2 linked regions of the Luteolibacter sp. Y139 genome follow. The protein of the gene in region 1 interacts with the protein of each later gene in a pairwise test. Links are inferred from orthologs where the notes say so. Each region holds a gene or a part of one and is shown in the gene's direction. Other genes may lie near its edges.

Evidence for each region.
Region 2: the proteins of WKV53_RS04505 (region 1) and WKV53_RS22185 interact in binary tests that used the Escherichia coli proteins (3 or more experiments, as listed by UniProt). The link is inferred for Luteolibacter sp. Y139 from one-to-one orthologs.

Annotation. Positions count from the first base shown.
Region 1 is NZ_JBBUKT010000001.1:1,076,706-1,081,877, reverse strand. The notes cover bases 1-2,863. They hold WKV53_RS04505 (glutamate-5-semialdehyde dehydrogenase), read left to right. Parts: upstream 1-732; coding sequence 733-1,995; downstream 1,996-2,863. Other genes in these bases: WKV53_RS04500 (MFS transporter), read left to right, coding at 2,454-2,863; proB (glutamate 5-kinase), read left to right, coding at 1-651. In the rest of the region: more of WKV53_RS04500, read left to right, coding at 2,864-3,683; WKV53_RS04495 (L,D-transpeptidase family protein), read right to left, coding at 3,820-4,542; WKV53_RS04490 (peptidylprolyl isomerase), read left to right, coding at 4,685-5,172. UniProt on the Escherichia coli protein: Catalyzes the NADPH-dependent reduction of L-glutamate 5-phosphate into L-glutamate 5-semialdehyde and phosphate. The product spontaneously undergoes cyclization to form 1-pyrroline-5-carboxylate.
Region 2 is NZ_JBBUKT010000010.1:207,359-214,978, forward strand. Bases 2,574-5,573 are described here. They hold WKV53_RS22185 (LytR/AlgR family response regulator transcription factor), read left to right. Parts: upstream 2,574-3,698; coding sequence 3,699-4,448; downstream 4,449-5,573. Other genes in these bases: WKV53_RS22180 (histidine kinase), read left to right, coding at 2,574-3,702; WKV53_RS22190 (autotransporter outer membrane beta-barrel domain-containing protein), read left to right, coding at 4,536-5,573. In the rest of the region: WKV53_RS22170 (hypothetical protein), read right to left, coding at 1-896; WKV53_RS22175 (alpha/beta hydrolase family protein), read right to left, coding at 1,045-2,181; more of WKV53_RS22180, read left to right, coding at 2,335-2,573; more of WKV53_RS22190, read left to right, coding at 5,574-6,572; WKV53_RS22195 (LamG-like jellyroll fold domain-containing protein), read right to left, coding at 6,672-7,620. UniProt on the Escherichia coli protein: Member of the two-component regulatory system BtsS/BtsR, which is part of a nutrient-sensing regulatory network composed of BtsS/BtsR, the low-affinity pyruvate signaling system YpdA/YpdB and their respective target proteins, BtsT and YhjX.

The DNA of each region.
Region 1 (5,172 bases):
AGCGGGCACCGCTGTCTGCTGGTCAGTTCCGGTGCGGTCGGCGCGGGTGTTTCCGCTTTCGGGCTCGGCGGCTATCCGAGCGATTTGACCACCAAGCAGGCCTGTGCGGCCGTCGGTCAGGCGCGGCTGATGCATACCTACGGGTCGCTGTTCCAGAATTTCAATCTGGCGGTCGCCCAAGTCCTGCTCACGGCTGCGGACCTCCAGACGCCGGAGCGCCGGCAATATGTCTCGGACACGCTGCACCGCTTGCTCGCGGAGCCGAACATCGTGCCGATCATCAACGAAAACGACTCGGTGGCCGTGGAAGAACTCCGGGTGGGTGACAATGACATGCTTTCCTCGCAGGTCGCCGCGCTGCTCGGCGCGAAGACGCTGGTGCTGCTCACTTCGGTGGACGGACTGCTTTCGCCGGAGACGAATGAACTCGTCGAGGATGTGCCGGACGTGAATGCGGTGCTCGGTTTCGCAAAGGACGAGCGGGGCCGCTTTTCGATCGGTGGAATGGCCTCGAAACTGCAGGCGGTGAAGAATTCCGTCGATGCCGGGATCACCGTTCACATCGCCCACGGCCGCAAGCCGGAGCGGCTCGCTGCCATCCTCGCCGGGGAAAAGGGCGTTTCGACCCGTTTCGCAGCGAACGCCCAGTAATAAGCCTTTAGTGCCAACGACGGCACGATTCCCGCCTTTCAAATTTTGCATTCCGGGCCCACCTGCCTTTAGTCCGACCCCATGACCGACGCCGAAGTCTTCTCCGCCGTGGAAACGCTGGCCCGCAACGCGCGCGCGGCCTCGTACAAGCTTTCCCAACTCACGACGGAGCAGAAGAACGAGATTCTCAAGGCGATGGCCGCCGAATTGCGCGCGCGCACGGCCGAGATTGTCGCCGCCAACGCCCTCGATCTTGCCGCGGGCGAAGCGAAGGGGCTCGCGAAGCCGATGCTGGAGCGCCTGAAGCTGGACGCCGCGAAGGTGGAAGCGATCGCGCATGGCATCGACCAGGTCATCGCCTTGCCCGATCCCGTCGGTCAGGTGATGGAGAAATACACCCGTCCGAATGGCATGCACCTCCAGCAGGTGCGCGTGCCGATCGGCACCATCGGGATCATTTATGAGAGCCGCCCGAACGTGACGAGCGATGCGGCGGTGCTGTGCTTCAAGACCGGTAACGCCACCATCCTGCGCGGTGGTTCCGAGGCGATCCATAGCAACCGCGCCATCGCCGATGCCTTGCAAGCCGGTGGCGAGAATGCGGGCCTGCCCGCGCATGCGATCCAGCTCATTCCTTTCACCGACCGCTCCAGCGTCAGTGCGTTGTGCCAGATGGACAAGTGGCTGGATCTGATCATCCCGCGGGGTGGCAAAGGGTTGATCGAGACCGTGGTCTCGCAGGCGCGGATGCCGGTCATCAAGCACTATGACGGCATCTGCCACCTCTTCGTGGACAAGGCTGCCGACCTCGACATGGCGGTGAAGCTCACCGTCAACTCTAAGGTCCAGAAGACTGGCGTGTGCAACGCGCTGGAGACTTTGCTGGTTCATTCTGCCGTTGCGCAGAGCCACTTGCCCACGATTGCGGAGGAGCTGGTGGAAAAGGGCGTCGAACTCCGCGGCTGCGAGCGCACCCGCCAGATCATCGATGCCGTGCCCGCGACGGAAGAAGACTGGGGTACCGAGTATCTCGATCTGATCCTGTCCGTGAAGATTGTCGATTCACTGGAAGAGGCGATCGAGCACATCAATACCCATGGCTCGCATCATACCGAGACCATCGTGACGGGCGATGATGCGGCGGCGACCGCCTTCCTGTCCGGCTGCGACTCGGCCTGTGTCTTCCACAATGTCTCGACCCGACTCGCGGATGGTGAGGAGTTCGGCTTCGGTGCGGAGATTGGGATTTCCACCGACAAGCTCCACGCGCGCGGGCCGATGGGTCTGCGCGAGCTGACGAGCTATCAGTACCGGGTGCGGGGTAACGGGCAGCGGAAGCTGTAAGGGCTTGGTTGCTGGCAGGCGAGAGTGGTGGCTACGCTTCGCGGCAGTCAAAAGATGATTAATCCCTATCAGCCGCCGGAATCCGAGCCAAGCGAAGGCAATGGTACCGGACCTCCAGACGGCGAGCGTTCGAAAGCCGGCAACTCTGCCCCGGCCGTTGGTTGCGGAGTAGGGGGGTGCCTTATCCCTCTATTGTTGTTCATCGCCGCTGCAATCTCTGGGGATACGGGCGGTCCGTTAATTTGGCCGTTTGCCTCCGTGTTGTTTGGAGGGATTGGGATGGTCATTGGAATCGCCTACCGTTTCGCAAAAAGGGATGTTGAATCGCGCCGACATCGTCGTCGTTAGCAAACGGGTCATTTTCCCAAGATAGCCTGCGAATCATCCCTTGGGGAAATTGTCCCGCAATCGAGCTGGGGCGTTCTTGCACAGTGGCATCGGCCCGCTAGCGTCGCGCCGTGTCCGCGCCCACGTCTTCCCGCACCTCCTTCGCGGTCATACATGGCTTGTGGACGGTGTTCTTTTTCTTGGGGATGTCGCCGGGCTACTACACGCCGGCGCTGTCGAATATCCTTAAGTCGCGGGGGCTGGGCAGCGAGTGGGTGGCGTATGCGTTCATGGCGGCGCCGCTGGCCGCGCTGATCTCGCCGCTGATCGTGGGGTCGGTGGCGGACAACCGCTATCCGGCGCAGAAGGTCTTTGCGGTGATCGGCATGGTCAGCGGGGTGTTGCTTGCTGCGGCTTTCGCGGCGCTGGAGAGGTTCAATTCACCTTGCCTTTTCCTCGGCCTGTTCGCGTCCGCATCGATCGTGGCGGCGCCGATGTGGAGTATGCTGGCAAGCATCTCGATGGTGCACTTGCGCTCCGGTGAACGGGAATTCCCGGTGGTGCGGCTGGGCGGCACGCTGGGGTGGATGGCGGCGGGGGTGCTGACCAGTTTCGTGTTCCACTTCGAGGGTTCGCCGGGGGCCGGATATGCAGCGGCGGTGACGCGTTTCGCCGGGGCCGCGATCGCGTTTTCGCTGCCGAACACGCCGCCGATGGGGAACTCGCGCTCGCTCCGAACGCTGCTGGGGCTGGATGCCTTCAGCCTGCTAAAGGAGCGCGATCACCTAGTTTTCTTCTCCGTCACCACGCTGCTCAGCATCCCGCTGGCGGTGTTTTTCATGCACACGCCGATGCATCTGATCGCGCTCGGCAATGACAAGCCGTCCGCAACGATGACGATCGGCCAGATCAGCGAGATCGTGGCAATGTTGCTGATGTCGGTGGTGATGACGCGCTTCCGGGTGAAGACGGTGCTGATGGTGGCGCTGGGGCTTTCGGCGCTACGCTATGCGCTCTTCGCGATCTCGGGGGAAACGGGGAACTCGGGATGGCTGATCGGGGGCATCGCGCTGCACGGGCTGTGCTACACGCTTTACTTCATCACCGGGCAGCTGTTTCTGGACCGGCGGGTGGATCCCTCGATGCGGACGCAGGCGCAGGGCCTGCTGACGCTGGCGAGCAATGGCGTGGGCTCGGTGGTTGGGACCCTGTTCGGGAAGTATCTCTACGACTTCACCGTGGAGCACCAGCACGGCGGCTGGGCGAGCTACTGGTGGGTGCAGACGGCGCTGATCGCGATCTGTTTGCCGGTGCTGGCGATCTTTTATCAGGGGGTGGCGGCGAAGAAGGATGCGACTTGATCGCTTTCTGAATGTAGGCGCATTCGTGAGAATGCGAAGTGGTCCGGCAGGGTCCGATTATTCGATGGATTCCGCGGTATCACCCCACTCCGTTGGAGGCTACGAGGGGCAGGCTACCGCGCCTCCGTTTTGAAGATTACGGCAGCTTCCACTCGGCCTTCTTTGCCTGGTATTCGGCTTCCGGCAGGAGCACGTAGACGGGCTGTTTGTCGGGATCGATCCAGGCGATCAGCTCGCGGAGCTTCTTTTCCGGCATGGTGGTGCAGCCTGCGGTCGGCTTGGAGCCCTCGCCGCGCCAGATGTGGAAGAAGATGGCGCTGCCGTGGCCGGGGGAAATCTTCGGCTCGGCATTGTGGGCGATGAAGAGCTTGAGCGAATGCGGGTAGTCATCCTGCTTCATCTGCTGCTTCTTTTCCCAAGCGGTGGCGGGCTCGTGATCGAGCACCAGGTGCTTGTTGTAGCTCGGGGACGCGGGGTCCTCGACCCACATGTCGCGGGTGGTGACCTGGCGGTAGTAGAGCTTGGGATTTTTCTGGATGCTGGGATGAATGCCCCAGGCGCCGCCGATGCGGAAGACGCCTGCGGGAGCGCGCCAGTCGCCTTCGGTTTTGATTCGTCCGCCGGAGGGAACCGGGCTGATGCCGAGGCCCCAGACGAGGCCATCGCGGCCAAGCCGGCCTTGCCAGGGACCGCCGGTCTTCACCCACTTGCCGCTCTGCTTTTCGTAGGTATTCAGCGTGACGGTGGAGGTGTTCCAGTCCTTCGCGGTGCCGACGACGCACTGGGACGATTTCGCGGGCAGCTCGAAGGCGGAAAGCGGCAGGACCGAGACGATGAGGGCGAGGACGGCGCGAAGCATAGGCGGAAGATGCGCGGTTTTTCCGCCGGGGCAAGACGAGTCCGGCATTGGGATTCGGCGGGAAACCGGTTGGGCGGTGCAGATTCGGCGGGTCACGGTGCCGGGGATTGTCTGCGGGAGGAAAGTCCGCGACCCTGAGGACATGGGAAAATGCTCAGTGCTCTTGGGTTTCTCCGCGGTCGCTCTGCTGCTTTCCGCCAGAGCGGACGAACCTCTTCCGGACGGACTCTATGCGGAGGTGACCACGCCACGCGGGGTGGTTGTGGCCGAGCTTCATTTCAAGCGGGTGCCGATGACCGTCGCGAACTATGTGGGCCTTGCGGAAGGAGCGCTCGGCCCGAAGAAGGGCACGCCATTTTTCGACGGGCTCACCTTTCACCGGGTGGTCGAGGATTTCGTCGCCCAAGGCGGAGACCCGACCGCGACCGGCGATGGCGATGCGGGCTACCTGTTCCCGGACGAGATCACTCCGGCCCTGAGCCACGACCGCGCCGGGGTGGTGCAGATGGCGAATGACGGGCCCGACACGAATGGCTCCCAGTGGTGCTTCATGCTGCGGGAGGTGCACCGGCTGGACTTCCTGCACAGCGTCTTCGGCCACGTGGTGCGGGGCTTGGAGGTTCTTCCCAA
Region 2 (7,620 bases), on another replicon or contig:
ACGTGATTGTGGTCGTGGTCGTTCTCGCGGTTGTTGTCGAACCACGATTGGACGCCTTCCGCGAAATACTCGTGGTGATTGGTGCTGGCGTACTTGCCCTTCCACAGGCCGGCCTTCATCGCGGCGTCGTAGGTGTCCTTCAGGCGCTTGTCGAAGGTGGGGTCGACGTTGTTGAGGCCGCGCAGGTGGATATTGTGGGCGAACTCGTGGATGAGGATGTTCTCGGTGGAATACGGGTCGCCCTCGAAGCCTAACAGGTTCTCCTCGGCGCACGTGCAAAACGGATCGGTCTCGCTGCCGCCGGTGCCGCGGGCGCGGGCGTCCCAGAAGTCCTTGCCGGAAAATTCCTCGAAGCCATGCATGGGCTCGTCACCCATGTGGGCGAACTCCGGAAGATCGGTGGTGTATTCGTCATGCGCCATGATGCACAGGCGCGCTCCGCTTTTCACCATGGCCTCCAGCACGTCCGGGCGCTTCCCTAGCATCAGGTCGCAGAGGAAGGCTGCTTCCTTCAGGGCGTAGGGATTCACCTTGGCAGAGGCGACGATGGGGAAGCCGCGCAGGCGCAGGGACTGCGTGTAGAAGGCGGGGATGCCTTCCTTGTCCGGTGGATCGAAGCGGAAGCCCTGCACGGGCACCTGCGAAGTGACGGTGGCTTCCGTTTTGTCGTCGCGGCCGATCATCTGGAACTTGTGACCCGGCGAGGTGGTGATGACGGTGTCCTTGCCGGGTTCCAGGCTGCCATTGGCCACTGGCTCGGTGTCCGACTTCATCCAGAAGACATCGATTGTCTGCTTGCTGCCGTTAATGATTTGGAGCTTCGGGCGCTCTTGTGCGGAGGCGGGGAGTGAGAGTGCCGCAGCTAGGGCGAGGGTGAAGGGAACGTAGGGTTTCATGGCAATTGGGGCAGACTACGGTGGCATTCTTCCGGCGAATTTCAGAAGCTCCATCCTATCCGGTGCATGCGGCGAAAGGGGCAGCGGCGGCTGGGGAAACGGCAAAGCTTTTGGGCGTGTGGACGCGTCGACGGAACGTCGACACCCCTTAATGAAGTTTCACCTCGGAGTTCGGTGGCACCTCGTTCTTCGGTCGAGGGTGGTTCTCATCGAAGACTCTCAGCGATGCGCCCGGTAGCACCGGGACGCTTGCCTCGTCCGCCTTCGTGTCATCGAGGGCGAAAGTCTTCGCCAAGAAGCGATACATCGCCGCGCGCTTGGATGGGCCGTAGTCGTGCCCCTCGTCCTTGAAGTGGGCGTTTTCCACTGCGTCTTCTTTCCCGAAGAGTGTGTAGATCCGCTTCAAGTATGGCAGTTCCAGCTCGGGGACATTTTGGGTCCAGTCCTTGCCGTCGGAAATCACGAGCAACGGTTTGGGGGCCATAACGGCGGCGATCTCGGCATTGTTTGCCACGTGGTCGGGACGCACGTGGATGGGCAGGCCGCTTTCACAGGTGCAGCCGCCATAGAACCACGATGACACTTGCACGCAGGGCATCGATGCCGTGACGCGACTGTCCACTGCTGCCAGAAGGAAGGACTGCGTGCCACCGCCGGATTCGCCGGTCACTCCTACCTTTGTGGGATCCACACCGGGGAGGGAGAGCATGAAATCGAGTGCGCGGATCGAATTCCAAAGTTGAAGTCGCAGCTCCTGCCCGCTCACTCCATGTTTCCAGCCCGCGATGGCCGACTCACCGTAGCCGACCATCTCATAGACGAAAACCGCGCAGCCCATGCGCGCCAAGGCACCACTGCGCTTCTGCATGGCTTCGGTGAAGCGGCCATGCGTCAGAGGGTCTGGTGGCCCGTGACCATGGGTGCAGAGAACCACCGGCATCTTCTCGCGCTGCTCCGGCAGGTAAAGATTGCCGCAGAGGTAGAAGCCGGGAGCGGTTTCCAGCGCTATATTCTCCACGGTATAGCCAGCTTGCTTCTGCTCTGAATGGCGGATCACTGCTGGCGGCTTTCGCTCCGGCAGCGGCCAGAGGCCGGCTCCTTCCAAGATGCCTTGGCGGATCTCTGCTGCCCGCTTGGTCCAGCCGTCGTGGGTGCCGTAGTCCTGCCACCGTGCGTCCATCTCCGCTTTCGCCTGCTCCGGCGTGTGAAAGCGGCCTTGGCGAAGTTCCGGCTCGGCGAATGCGATGGCCGGGAGCAAGGCGACGAGCATGAACGTGGGTTTCATTTCATCACGCTGGATGAAACCGGCGACCGCGTCGATCCTCCGATCGAGTGGGGTGCCGCCATCCCGATTTTTGGTGCCTTCGTCCCCGCCGCCCGCTAGTTCGTCCCAATGCGCGCCGCCTCGGGGTGGTGATCCTTCATAATGACTGCGCCGATGACCCTGTCTTCATCTCGCGCCGGTGCCTTGCCACGGTGGCTGCCGGTGGCGTTCTTTGTGACGTGGACCATGCTGGCTGTCGTGGCGGTGTGGTGGTTCGCCCTGCGCGAGCCGACGAGCCGCGTGATCTTCGTGGAGATGGGAGCGGGTGGCTCGCTGGATGTGTCGGCCTCGCGGTTGCTGATGCACCAGCAGCTCCTGCCGTGGATGCCGTGGCTACTACTCGCGCCGTACGTGCTGTGGACCGCGTTCCGATTTCCGCTGTTCGGAACAGCGAAGTGGCGGAACGGCATGGTGCTCCTCGTGGCGGGTGCGCTCTTCGTGGGGCTGAGTGCCGCGTTCCAAGACCGTGCGGCACGGCAGCAGCCGATCCTGGCGCCCATGCCCGCGGTGGAAACGTGGTTTCCTCCCGGCTTCGACAAGACGCCCGGTGGTGAGTTTGGCATCCCGCTGGCGCGCGAAATCGGCCGCGATCCGCAGATCGAGCTACCCGAGGCTTTCGGTCTGCCGCCGGAAGTCGATCCACGAAAGCTGCCGGGGATGATCTTCACCCGCGAGGAGATGAAACAACGGATCGAGGCGAGGTGGGCGAAGATCGCCAGCCGCTCGAAGGCCGCGCTCGGCGGGCTGGCCAAGTCGCCGGGGGATTCCGCGATCTTGTTAGATGCGTTCGCTTTCGGAGCGCTGCTGATCGCCGCTCATGCGGGGATCTTCCTGCGGACGGCGCGGCGGGAGAACGAACGGGCGGCATTGCTCGATTCCAGTCACGCCATGGCGCGGGCGCGTGCCTTGCAAGCCCAGCTCCAGCCGCATTTCCTTTTCAACACGCTCAATGGGATCGCGACGCTCACTCGGAAGGACCCGGAGCGGGCCGAGGAGATGATCACCTCGCTCAGCGAGCTGCTACGCATCGCGCTCGATGGAGAACGGCAGGCGGAGATTCCATTGCGCGAGGAGCTGCATTTCATCGATCGCTACCTCGATCTGCAGCGGATGCGCTTCGGTGAGCGGCTGAAGGTGGAACGCGAGATCAACCGTGATACGCTTGGGCTGCTGGTGCCCGCGCTGCTGGTGCAGCCCTTGGTGGAAAACGCCATTCATCACGGTATCGAGCCGCGTGGTCAGGGAGGCTGTGTGCGAATCACCACCGCGGTGGAAGGGGAGAGGCTGGTCATCCGCATCGAGGATGATGGCGTGGGACTCGATCCTTCGAAGGGCGGCTCCGGCAGTGGCATCGGGCTCGCAAGCATCCGCGAGCGGCTGGCGGCACTCTATCCCGGACGGCACGCTTTCCGCTCTGAGGAACCGCCGGGGGGCGGTGTCCGCATGATCATCGAGCTTCCCGCCCACACTTCCGCCTCATGAAAAAGATCCGCTGCGTGATCGTGGACGACGAAGAGCTGGCTCGCGAGCGGGTGCGTGGCTTGTTAGGCAGTGAGCCGGACGTCGAGATCGCGGGGGAAGCTGCTGATGGAGAGAGTGCCCTGGCCATGTGCACGGAACTACGGCCGGAGCTGCTCTTTCTCGATATCCAGATGCCGCGCCTGAGTGGCTTCGATGTGTTGGAGGAGCTACCATCCGATCCTGCGCCAGCAGTGATCTTCACCACGGCCTACGACACGCATGCGGTCCGGGCCTTTGAAGTGAGTGCAGTGGACTACCTGCTGAAGCCGTTCAAGGCATCGCGTTTCAAGGAAGCGGTGGCCCGGGCCCGCGAGAGGCTGGCATCGGGCTCCGATGGCGGGCTCGCGCAGTTGAAGTCGCACCTGCACGCGGTGGATGGCGGGCCGCGTGTGCTGGTGAAGTCGCCGGAGCGCATCCTCTTCGTCCGCGCCGCAGAGATCGATCATGTCGAGGCGGCGGGAAACTACCTGGTGCTCCATTGCGGGAGCGAGCGGCATATCGTTCGCGAGACCATGGCGGCGATGACAGGGCGCCTGGAGCCAAATGGCTTCATGCGCGTGAGCCGCTCGGCCATCATCAATCTCTCCCGTCTGCGGGAGGTGCAGCCGATGGGAGCGGGGAGCTATTGCGTGATCCTGAAGTCCGGTGCACGCGTGGACATGACGGCTCCGCTCCGTGATCTTCAGGAGCGTCTCGGCGCGGGTTGATCCTTTCCATGACGCTTTCGTCACGCGGACACACCCCTTCGTCCCATCCGGGTGGAGATCGTCATGGCGGACGGATATCGGGCGATCGTGAAAAACAGGTTGCCCTCGATCCCCGTACAAACCCGCTTCACCACTTCCCCAATCAACCGTCGCTCGCTTCAGGCCTTGGCGACGGCTATCCTGCTCGCCACTCCGCTCCATGCCGCGAATATCTCGTGGTCGGGGGGTGAAGGCGACTTCAACGAGACCTCCAAATGGACCGGCGGCGTTCTGCCCGGCGGCGGTGATACCGCGATCGTCGCCAATGGAGGGATAGTCTGGCTGACCGATGTCCGCACGGTGGGCGCGCTCAACGTGTCCGAAGGCAACTTCGGCATCACGCCCGGCCAGATGCTCACCTGCAACGGTGCTCTTTCCCTCGGGCAGCAATCGGGCGGCTCAGGCACGTTCGAGTTGGACAATGGCCAGTTCTTCTCCAACGGGCCGATGACGATTGGCGGCACCGGCGGGAGTGGCAGTTTCAAATTCTACAATGGCTTCATCAACCGTGTCGGTGCGGGCAGCGTGGTCGTCGGTGAGGGGAATGGCAGCATCGGCGAATACGTTCAGTCGTCGGGTTTCATGAACTGCATGGTGCCATGGAAGATTGGCAGTGGGGCCGGGGCGACAGGCGAGTTTGATTTCAATGGTCACGCCGCGGCGAATTCCCATGATTGGTTCATCGTCGGAGCAGACGGGGCCAGCGGAACCTTCAAGCTCAGTGGAAGCGGTTCCTTCAACAAGCTGCCGACGATGCCCGGCACGCATGTTGCCATCGGTCGCGGGAATGGAAGCAGCGCAACCGTCCTGCAAAGCGGCGGCTACTTCATCAACATGTCCACTGACACCTATCTCGGTGAAAGTGGCAATGCCACCGCCACCTGGACGCTCACCGGCAGCAGTTCGATCGCGGTCTTTTCCACGCTGTTCCTCGGCTATGCGGACTCGGCCAGTGCGACCTTCGAGCTCAATGGCGGCACCCTCACTGCGAGCCACATCCTGAAGGGCGAGAGCACCGGGGCCACCAGTTTTGTATTCAATGGCGGCACGCTTACGCCGCGAGCAAACGATCTCGATTTGCTGGCTGGCATCGACACCGTGAGAGTCGAAGATGGCGGCCTTTTCATTGATACCACACCACAGATCAACAGCGGCTTCACGGAGCATGAGGTGGGCTTCACGGTGGATCTGCTCGATGGGGGTGGCGGACTGACGAAGCGCGGAGTTGGCTCGCTCACCTGCGCAGGGACTTGCTACTATACGGGGGCAACTGTGGTCGAAGGTGGCACCTTGTATATCGATGATGAGCTTGTGGCCTCCGATGTGACTGTCCAAGAAGGCGGCGCGATCGCCGGCGCGGGCACGCTAGGTGGATCGGTGACGGCGGCCGGAACGATCGCGCCGGGCCATGGAGTCGGGACGCTGACCGTGGAGGATGATGCAGTCGTGAGTGGGACGCTGGCGATTGAACTCACGGCCACGTCCGGTGATTTGCTCGCCGTCGCTGGTGACCTGAAGGTCGAAGGCGCAACGTTGCGGATCGAGCTTCCCGATGGTCCGCCCTTGACGCAGCCGTATGTTATCGCGACCTACGGGACTCGTAGTGGCGGTGGCTTCGCTTCGATCGAGGGAGGTGATGGTTACGCCATCGACTATGCCTATCAGGGGAACAAGATCGCGGTCACGCCCAGTGCGTCGCCGTATGCCGGCTGGGCATCGAATTACGAGTGGGCGAATGCAGGCGATGAGCTGCCTGAGGCTGATCCTGATGGTGATGGCTTCGCGAATGCCCTGGAATTCTTCCTTGATGGAGATCCGCTGGTTTCCGGTCAGCCGGCGGGGAAACCCACCGGCAGGATTTCGGGTGATCGCTTCATCTTCACTTTCGAGCGCAGTGCCGGCGCTTCTTCGGTAGAGCCGGTCATCGAATACGGTTCAGAGCTCGACTTTCCATTCACCGCGGCGGACGGCGAGGATGGCGTCGTCATCGCCACGGAGGCCAGTCCGGGCGGTGAGGTGTGGACGGTGAGCTTTCCTCTGCCGCCTGGTGGCAAGCTCTTTGCCCGCCTCAAGGTGGAGTTTTGATTTCTCATGGCACCCGTAGGAGGAGACAGGGGAAGGTCGCCACGCACGGGAGCGCGCGGCGGCCTTTCCCAAGGGGCCTTCGTCAAGTGTCCTCCGATCTCAACGCTCGACTTGAAGCTTGAGGAAGCGCTTGGGATGCGCCGGATCGTTGGTCATTTGGATGTCACTGATTTGCACCGTGCGGGTGGCTCCGGTGCCAGTTTCCTGAATCGTGGCTCCGGTGGGAAGATTCTGGATGATGTCCGTGAAGGGAGAACCACCGGCGCTGCGGGCGATGGGTTGCCAGTTCTCCGATGTGAGGTCGTCGCTTGCGAGAATCGTCATCACTACATCGATCGCTCCGGTATTGCGGGTCGCGGTGATCGTCAGCTTGCCATTGATAACGGAGACTTCAGGTGCGGTGTCTGCTGATGACTGATTCGGAAGGGTGCCGAGGGCGAATTCGATCAGGTTGGACAGGCCATCGCCATCGGGATCGGCCGCGTCGGCCGCGTCGCCGGTTTCCTCGGTCGAGCCGAAGTGTTGCTTGCGCCACGATTCGCTGGCGCTGAGGACGAGGGCGCTTGCTTCATTTGAATCGGCGCTTTCTCCGAGCGTATTCACTGCGGACACGACGTAGTAGTAGGTGGTGCCCACGGTGAGGCCCGCGTCGATGTAGTTGGCAGTGGTGACGCCGGTGGAGATGGTTGAATAGCCGCTGCCTGCTTCGGTCGAGCGCTTGATATTGTAGCTGGCGGCTGATGGCGAAGCGGTCCAATTCAATACGATCTCCGACGTGTCGCCGGTCGCGGTTAGGGAGGCTGGGATGGCGGGGGGAATGGCTACGGTGGCTGACAAGGTGCCAGCGTTCGCTGTGAGCACACAGGCGTAACCGGCGGGGATTGTGCCGACGGTGAAATTCGTTTCACTGATGCCGGTGGCTCCGGTGATGAGCTGATAGGTTCCGGGGCCGAAGCCGGCCAAGGCCTTCAGGTTCACGGTGACGCTGCCGTCCGCGGAGAAGGCTCCACCCACGGCGAGCCGGCTGGAATTGGTGCCGAGTCCGATT